DNA from 2 places in the Clostridium sp. CTA-7 genome. Region 1 is predicted to be linked to the other one. Evidence: riboswitches for the same ligand, from Rfam matches in the RefSeq annotation. Region 1 holds a riboswitch; the other holds the start of a gene.
What was found. A riboswitch is a leader RNA that binds a small molecule or an ion and turns the genes downstream of it on or off. The one in region 1 is predicted to bind magnesium.
Positions count from the first base shown of each region.

Region 2: it holds a riboswitch for magnesium, as region 1 does, so the genes downstream of both, mgtA (magnesium-translocating P-type ATPase) here and mgtE (magnesium transporter) in region 1, are expected to answer to the same signal.

Region 1 covers NZ_BAAAAV010000009.1:161,444-165,580, forward strand. Annotated here, with positions in the region: gene ACYUEX_RS16045 (3-hydroxybutyryl-CoA dehydrogenase) at 21-863, shown strand; M-box (ykoK) riboswitch at 1,062-1,223, shown strand; gene mgtE (magnesium transporter) at 1,408-2,751, shown strand; gene ACYUEX_RS16055 (DNA-3-methyladenine glycosylase family protein) at 2,987-3,928, shown strand; gene ACYUEX_RS16060 (YetF domain-containing protein) at 3,978-4,137, opposite strand, start outside.
Region 2 covers NZ_BAAAAV010000001.1:630,468-634,604, forward strand. Annotated here, with positions in the region: gene ACYUEX_RS02680 (beta-class carbonic anhydrase) at 1-37, shown strand, start outside; gene ACYUEX_RS02685 (alpha/beta hydrolase) at 100-1,050, opposite strand; M-box (ykoK) riboswitch at 1,285-1,444, shown strand; gene mgtA (magnesium-translocating P-type ATPase) at 1,791-4,137, shown strand, end outside.

The DNA of each region.
Region 1 (4,137 bases):
TAAAGGGGTGTTTAGTAAAAATGGAAAAGATTTTTGTAATAGGCGCAGGAACAATGGGTGCTGGAATAGTTCAAGCTTTCGCTCAAAAAGGATATGAAGTTATAGTTAGAGATATCAAAGATGAATTTGTTGAAAGAGGAATAGCTGGAATAAATAAAGGCTTAAGCAAATTAGTTTCTAAGGGAAAAATGACTGAAGAAGATAAGGAAGCTATACTTTCAAGAATAACGGGAACTACTGATTTATCTCTTGCTGAGGATTGTGATTTAGTAATAGAAGCCGCAGTAGAAAATATGGAAATTAAAAAGAGTATATTTGCTGAACTAGATTCAATTTGTAAGGAATCAGCAATCTTAGCTTCTAATACTTCATCATTATCAATAACAGAAGTTGCATCAGCAACAAAAAGACCAGATAAAGTTATAGGAATGCACTTCTTTAATCCAGCTCCAGTAATGAAGCTAGTAGAAGTTATAAGAGGTATAGCTACATCTCAAGAAACTTTTGATGCTGTTAAAAATTTATCAGTTGCAATCGGAAAAGAGCCTGTAGAAGTTGCAGAAGCTCCAGGATTCGTAGTTAATAGAATACTTATTCCAATGATAAATGAAGCTACATTTATACTACAAGAAGGAATAGCTTCAGTTGAAGACATAGATACATCAATGAAATATGGAGCAAATCATCCAATGGGACCTTTAGCTTTAGGAGATCTTATAGGATTAGATGTTTGTCTAGCTATTATGGATGTTTTATATAATGAAACAGGAGACAGTAAATATAGAGCAAGTAGTCTTTTAAGAAAATATGTTAGAGCTGGATATCTTGGAAGAAAAACAGGAAAAGGATTCTATAACTATTAGAATTTAATAATAAAGAATTAAAACTAGTGAGAGAGTAAAGGAATAAATTCCTAAGCTCTTTCACTTTTTTTTATTTGATATATTGTATATAATATTAGAGGTTTATAATAGTTTAAAGTATAGTTTGTTATAAAATAATATTCATTTTATTGACATGTAGATTTTTATTGCATAGTATATAACTAGGAATAAATATATAATATAAATTGTTAGGTGAGGCTCCTATAAAGAAAAATGCTACTACCCAGAAAAATCTAGAGATTCCAATGGGTTAGCAAGAATCATCGCTAAGGTGATTTTTAATGTAGCTGACATTGTGTCTACGCTTTATAGTGCTAAAGCTCTACGATTATAAAGCTAATGTTATTAACTTTTGTCGTAGAGGGCAAAAGTTTTTTATTTTGAAGGGAGATGTTACTATGGACTCGTATCTGGGGACAAGGTATGAATTGAATAGATTTAGATATAAAAAAGATAGGAAAGTCTTAATAGTAGTACTCTCTATTGAAGGATTTTCTCCTATCTAAATTTAGGAGGAAAATTTATGAAATTAGATATGAATAAGGAAGAGTTAAGAAGATTTTTACTTCATGCTCCACAAGATAAAATTATTAAGTATATAGAAGATATACATCCAGTAGATATATTAGATGTATTGCGTGATAATAAAGACGATATAACTGATATTTTATATAGATTACCAGAGGAATTTATAGCATCAATAATAGATGAAGCTGAAAATGAGGAAAAGTATCAAATACTTAGTGAATTCTCAGAAAACAAACAAAAAAATATTATTGAAGAAATGTCCTCAGATGAATTAACAGATTTATTAGGTATTTTAGATGAAGAACAAGCAAATAAAATTTTAGCAAAGATGACTGATGCGGATGCTAGAAAAGTTAGGCAATTATTAAGCTATGACCCAGATACTGCCGCAGGGATAATGGCTACGGAATTTATATCAGTAAAAGAGAATATGACGGTAGAGGAAACTTTAAAATATTTACAACAATATGGAGAAGAGATTCAAAATATATATGACTTATATGTAATAGATAATTTTGATAAGCTTAAAGGAATAGTTCCATTAAAAGATTTAGTAGTCTCAGGGTTTAATACTAAGATATCAGATATTTTAAATACTAATGTAGAATGGATTCCCTATAATATGGATCAAGAAGAAGTTGGACATAGGTTTGAGAAATATGGATATTTAACTATGCCTGTAGTAGATAATGCAAAAAGATTACTTGGTATAATAACCTTTGATGATGTGATGCAAATATTAAGGGATGAAAGTACAGAAGATATTCATCGTCTTGGGGGAATAGACAAGGAAGAAAAGATTAATGGAACATTAGGAGAGTCAGTAAAAAGTAGATTACCTTGGCTTGTTATTAATTTAGTTACAGCTATTTTAGCATCAGCAGTTGTAGGGATGTTTGAAGGTACAATAGGACGAGTAGTTTCTTTAGCTACATTTATGCCAATAGTTGCAGGAATGGGCGGAAATGCGGGTACACAAACATTAACTATAATTGTTAGAGGATTAGCATTAGGGGAATTAAACTTTAACAATATTAAGCATACATTCTTTAAAGAGGTCGGAATCGGACTTATAACAGGTTCTGTAATAGCTATTATAATATCTATATTAGGATATATGTGGGAAAGAAATATTGTTTTTGGAATAGTTATAGGTGTAGCCATGGTTTTAAATATGGTTGTTGCTACAATGTCAGGTTATGTAGTACCAATAGTGCTTAAAAAGCTTAATATAGACCCAGCATTAGCTTCATCCATATTTGTAACAACATTTACAGATGTATTAGGTTTCTTCTTCTTCTTAGGATTAGCTACCTTATTATTAAATTATTTAATTTAAAGAGTGATCATATTGACAATCAAAAATAGTAAAATGTTTATAAAATTAAATTTATAGGGAAGTTCATTGAATTTCTCTATTTTTTTAAACTAAATAAGGTTTATTTTAAAATTATCAATTTGCAATTTTTTATTTTAATTTATATTGTGTTATAATTAATTAAAAGAAGAGGGGAATAGTTCGTTTATGTCTCGGGGATAAATAATATATTAATGAGATATATAGAGGTGAAGAAATGGATTTTAAAAATGTTATATTTGAAGAAGATAAAGCTATAATACAAGGAGTTAAAAACTTTAATATAAAGCAAATATTAGAGTGTGGGCAATGTTTTAGATGGGATAAGATAAATGATTGTAATTACATAATTGTTGCCTATGGAAAAGTTATAGAAGTAATTCAAAAAGATGATGAAGTTACAATATATAATACTAATGAAAAAGACTTTAATAACATATGGTTAAATTATTTTGACTTAGAAAGAAGCTATGATGATATAAAGGATGTTCTTGCAAAGGATGAAATACTTAGAAAAAGTGTTGAGTTTGGGTATGGAATCAGAATATTAAATCAAGATCCTTTTGAAATGCTTATAAGTTTTATAATATCAGCTAGAAATAGTATTCCATCAATAAAGAAAACAGTTAAAAAGATATGTGAAAAATGGGGAGAAAAAGTAGAATACAAAGGAAATGAATATTATACATTCCCAACTCCAAAAGCAATTAAGGGATCCACACTAGAGGAAATACAAGAAACAGGTGCATCTTTTAGAAGTAAGTATATAGTTGATACTATTAAAAAAGTTAATGAAGCTCTAGTAATTAAAGAGGATATAGAATTAAATCCTACTAAGTATGAAGAAAGACCAGAAGTATTAGATTTTGATTTAGAGTACATAAAATCATTAAATGATGATGAATGCCATATAGCACTTCAAAAGTTTATGGGAGTAGGAGCAAAAGTTGCTGATTGTATAATGTTATTTTCAATGGCAAAACATTCATCTTTTCCTGTAGATGTATGGGTTAAAAGAGCAATGATTCATTTTTATGTTGCTCCAGATGTATCTTTAAATAAAATGAGAGTATTTGCTAGGGATAAATTTGGTGCCTTATCAGGGATGGCACAACAATATTTGTTCTACTATGCAAGGGAAAACAAAATAGAAGTATAAAAAAATAAGGTTGGAATAGCAAGGATGCATCCAACCTTATTTTGTTTTATTATGGGTTCTTATCAATAAATAAAGTTCCATCACTTTGAATTTCAGCATAAAAGACATCCTTAATTGAATTTATATTTTGCTTAGCGAGTTCATCTTTTACCCACTTCTCATCTAAATCAAATTCTTTTAAATTATGCTTTATTATTTTACCATCACTA
Region 2 (4,137 bases), on a different contig from region 1:
TAAACTTGATGTGATTATAAATGGTTACGAAAATTAAAGCTAAATACTAATAAAAAGGCAAAAGATTAAATTATCTTTTGCCTTTTTAGTTATATAAAATTAATCAATGTATTTATTTATAAAAGTTTCAATGGTTGACCAGTAAAGATCAGGATTCACTTTTGATGCTTTAGCATGTCCCGCTCCTTCAATAGTAAGTTTTTCTTTTTCAGAACTCGTAGCGGTATATAGTTCGTCCATCATTGAATATGGAACAAAGTCATCTTTATCACCATGAATAAAAAGTATTGGAGTTTTAGATTTCGAAACTTGATTTAATGCTGATGCTTTTCTTAAGTTATATCCAGCTCTAAATTTTGATACTAATGAAGAAGCATGCATTACAGGGAAGTCTGGAAGTGAATAAAGCCCCTTTAATTTATGAGAAAATTGCTTCCAAACAGATGTATAACCGCAATCTGCTATAATTGCCTTTACATTATTAGGTAAATTTTCACCTGATACCATAGAAACAGTAGCAGCTCCCATAGATACTCCATGAAGTATAATTTCTGTATTTTCATAATCTTTAATAATCAAATTTATCCACTCTATAATATCAAGTCTGTCATTCCATCCCATTCCAATGTAACTACCCTCGCTACTTCCATGAGCTCTTAAATCTGGGATCAAAACATTATAACCCATATCATAAAAGTTTTTAGCATAAATGATCATATCAGAACCTTTGCAAGTATATCCATGAACAGTTATTACCCACTTATTAGTAGGATTTTTGTTTAGTATTTTATATCCATGCAATTTTAAATTATCAAATGAAGTTATATATTCATCAGAAAAGTTTGAATTACTAGTTAGCCAATTTTCATCTTTGTTTAAAACTTGTCCACTTTCACTTTCAGATTCTTCAGCTTTACCAAAAATAATATCTTTAGAAGTTTTTGGATTAAGAGCTAAATTATAAAAATAATTACCTACAAAACCTAGAGCACCAACAGACAAAGTTGCTATAACACCAGTTGATATCAGTGCTATATTTTTCTTTTTCATAGTTACCTCCTTGAATTTTTCTAATATTATTAAGGGTTATTTTATCACTTTTAAATAAAATTCACAATAAATTATTTGAAAGTGGCTTTAGAATAATAATATGAATCAAATTTTAAAAATTGGTGCTATAAACTCGTTTTTTATAATTAAATTAAATAAAAATATTAAAAAGGGTTGACAAATATAGAGTAATTTCATATGATGAAGTAGAATTAGAAATTAAAATTCGAAAATTAAATATCTCGGTAGGTGAGGTTACCACAAGGATAAGGGTTGCTGCCGCAAAATAGTGGAGACACTATGAGAAGGTTAGCAGTCTATGTCGAATCCAAGGCATAGACTAATGCAATTTCATCGCCTTGTGAAGCTGAAGCTTGAACGATGGTGAAACAATTTTTTTGTTTTATATTTTTATTGCAATTAATTATTGCATAGTTTAGGAATTTTATTTCCCTTACCATTGTTTTAGCTTTGGTAAGGGTTTTTTATTTTTAATCAATTTTATGTTTATATATTTTGAATTTTTGGAGGTGAGAGGAATGGATGAAGAGAGTAGTAAGAACATAGACCCATTAGGGAGAAGTATGATTTTCGTAAGCACGATGAATTTATTATGTACTAGATTGTACATTCATTCCTCTTGCTCATTACAATTGAATAATTTACATTAGTATTTCTTTTGGGTTTATGTCTTACTTTCTAAAAAAATATTAAAATCTATTTTTTAGGAGGGAAAGACAATGAAAAAAAGAATATTGAAAAAAAACACTACTAATGAATTAAGATTAGCTGAAACAAAGAATAGATTAATTTCAGCTGCAATTCAAAATGAAAGTGCTATATTAAAGATATATGATACAAGCTATAATGGCTATGAAGAAAGTAAAGTTGAATTAATGAGAGAGAAGTTTGGAAAAAATGAAGTTACTCATCAAAAAGGTGACTCTTTATTAAAAAGACTTTTAGAAGCTTTTATTAATCCATTTACTATAATTTTATTGATTTTAGCAGTTATATCATTCATTACAGATATAGCTATTGTTGAACCAGCAAACAGAGATGCAACATCAGTTATTATAGTAACTACAATGGTTTTAGTTAGTGGAATCCTTCGTTTTGTACAAGAGGCAAGGTCAAGTAAAGCAGCTGAAAAGCTAAGTGAAATGGTTAAGACAACTATAAGTGTAGAGCGTAAAGAAATTGGAAGACAAGAAATTTCAATTAATGAAATTGTAGTTGGAGATATAATTCATTTAGCGGCTGGTGATATGATTCCAGCTGATGTTAGAATATTAAGATCTAAGGATTTATTTATAAGTCAATCATCATTAACTGGTGAAAGTGAACCAGTTGAAAAAATAGATAAGGCTATTATAAGTGATTGTAAAAATCCTGTTGATATGAATAATTTAGCTTTTATGGGAAGTAATGTTATTAGTGGTTCAGCTACAGCAATAGCAATTAATGTTGGAGACGATACAATATTTGGTTCTATGGCAAAGCAAATAGTAGGTAAAAAAGTTACTACAAGCTTTGAAAAAGGTGTAAACTCAGTATCCTGGGTATTAATTAGATTTATGTTAGTAATGGTTCCGATAGTGCTATTCATGAATGGTTTTACTAAAGGAGATTGGATGGAAGCATTTCTATTTGCTCTTTCTATTGCAGTAGGTCTTACCCCAGAAATGCTACCAATGATTGTTTCAGCAAACCTTGCAAAAGGTGCAGTTTCTATGTCAAAGAAAAAAGTAATAGTTAAAGATTTAAATGCAATACAAAATTTTGGATCTATGGATGTTCTTTGTACTGATAAAACTGGAACACTTACACAAGATAAAGTTGTTTTAGAATATTCTCTTGATATTGAAGGAAATGAAGATAGTAGAGTATTACGCCATGCTTTTCTTAACAGCTATCATCAAACAGGATTAAAAAACTTAATGGATATAGCTATAGTAAATCATGCAAATGAAAAAGATATGATTGAATTATGGAAAGATTATAAAAAAGTAGATGAAATACCATTTGATTTTAGTCGTCGTCGTATGAGTGTAGTAGTTGAAGATAAATATGGTAAAACTCAACTTATTACAAAAGGAGCAATTGAAGAAATGATATCAGTTTGCTCACATGTAGAATATAAGGGGAAAATAGAACCTATTACAGAAAAAATAAAAGATGAAATTCTAGAGACAGTTGCAGGCTACAATAGAGAAGGAATGCGTATATTAGGTATTGCTCAAAAGAATAATCCATCAAAAGTAGGAGAACTTTCAGTAAAAGATGAAGCTGATATGGTTCTAATAGGATATCTTGCATTCTTAGATCCTCCAAAGAAAAGTACAGCTGGAGCAATAAAGGCTCTTGAGGAGTATGGTGTTAATGTTAAAATTCTTACTGGAGATAATGATGCTGTAACATCTTCAATTTGTCGTCAAGTTGGAATAAAAGTAAGTAATTTATTGCTTGGATCAGATATTGAAGAAATGGATGATGAACTACTTAGTGAAGTAGTAGAAGAAACTAATGTATTTGCTAAGCTTTCACCACAACAAAAGGTACGTGTTGTAGCTGCTTTAAGAAATAATGGACATACTGTTGGTTTTATGGGAGACGGAATAAATGATGCAGGAGCTATGACAGAAGCAGATGTTGGGATTTCTGTAGATACAGCAGTAGATATATCTAAAGAATCAGCTAACATTATATTGTTAGAAAAAGATTTGATGGTTTTAGAAGATGGAGTAATAGAAGGCAGAAAGATATATGCAAATATCATTAAATATATTAAAATGACAGCAAGCTCTAACTTTGGAAATATGTTTTCTGTTCTAGCAGCAAGTATATTCTTACCATTCTTACCTATGATGCCAATACAGCTTTTAATGCTAAATTTAATTTATGATATTTCTTGTATAGCTATTCCTTGGGATAATGTAGATGAAGATTATCTTAAAGCACCTCGTAAATGGGATGCAGGCTCCATTAGCAAGTTTATGATTTGGATTGGACCAACTAGCTCAGTTTTTGATATTGCAACTTATATTCTAATGTATTTCTTTATTTGTCCATTTGTATTTGGCGGAC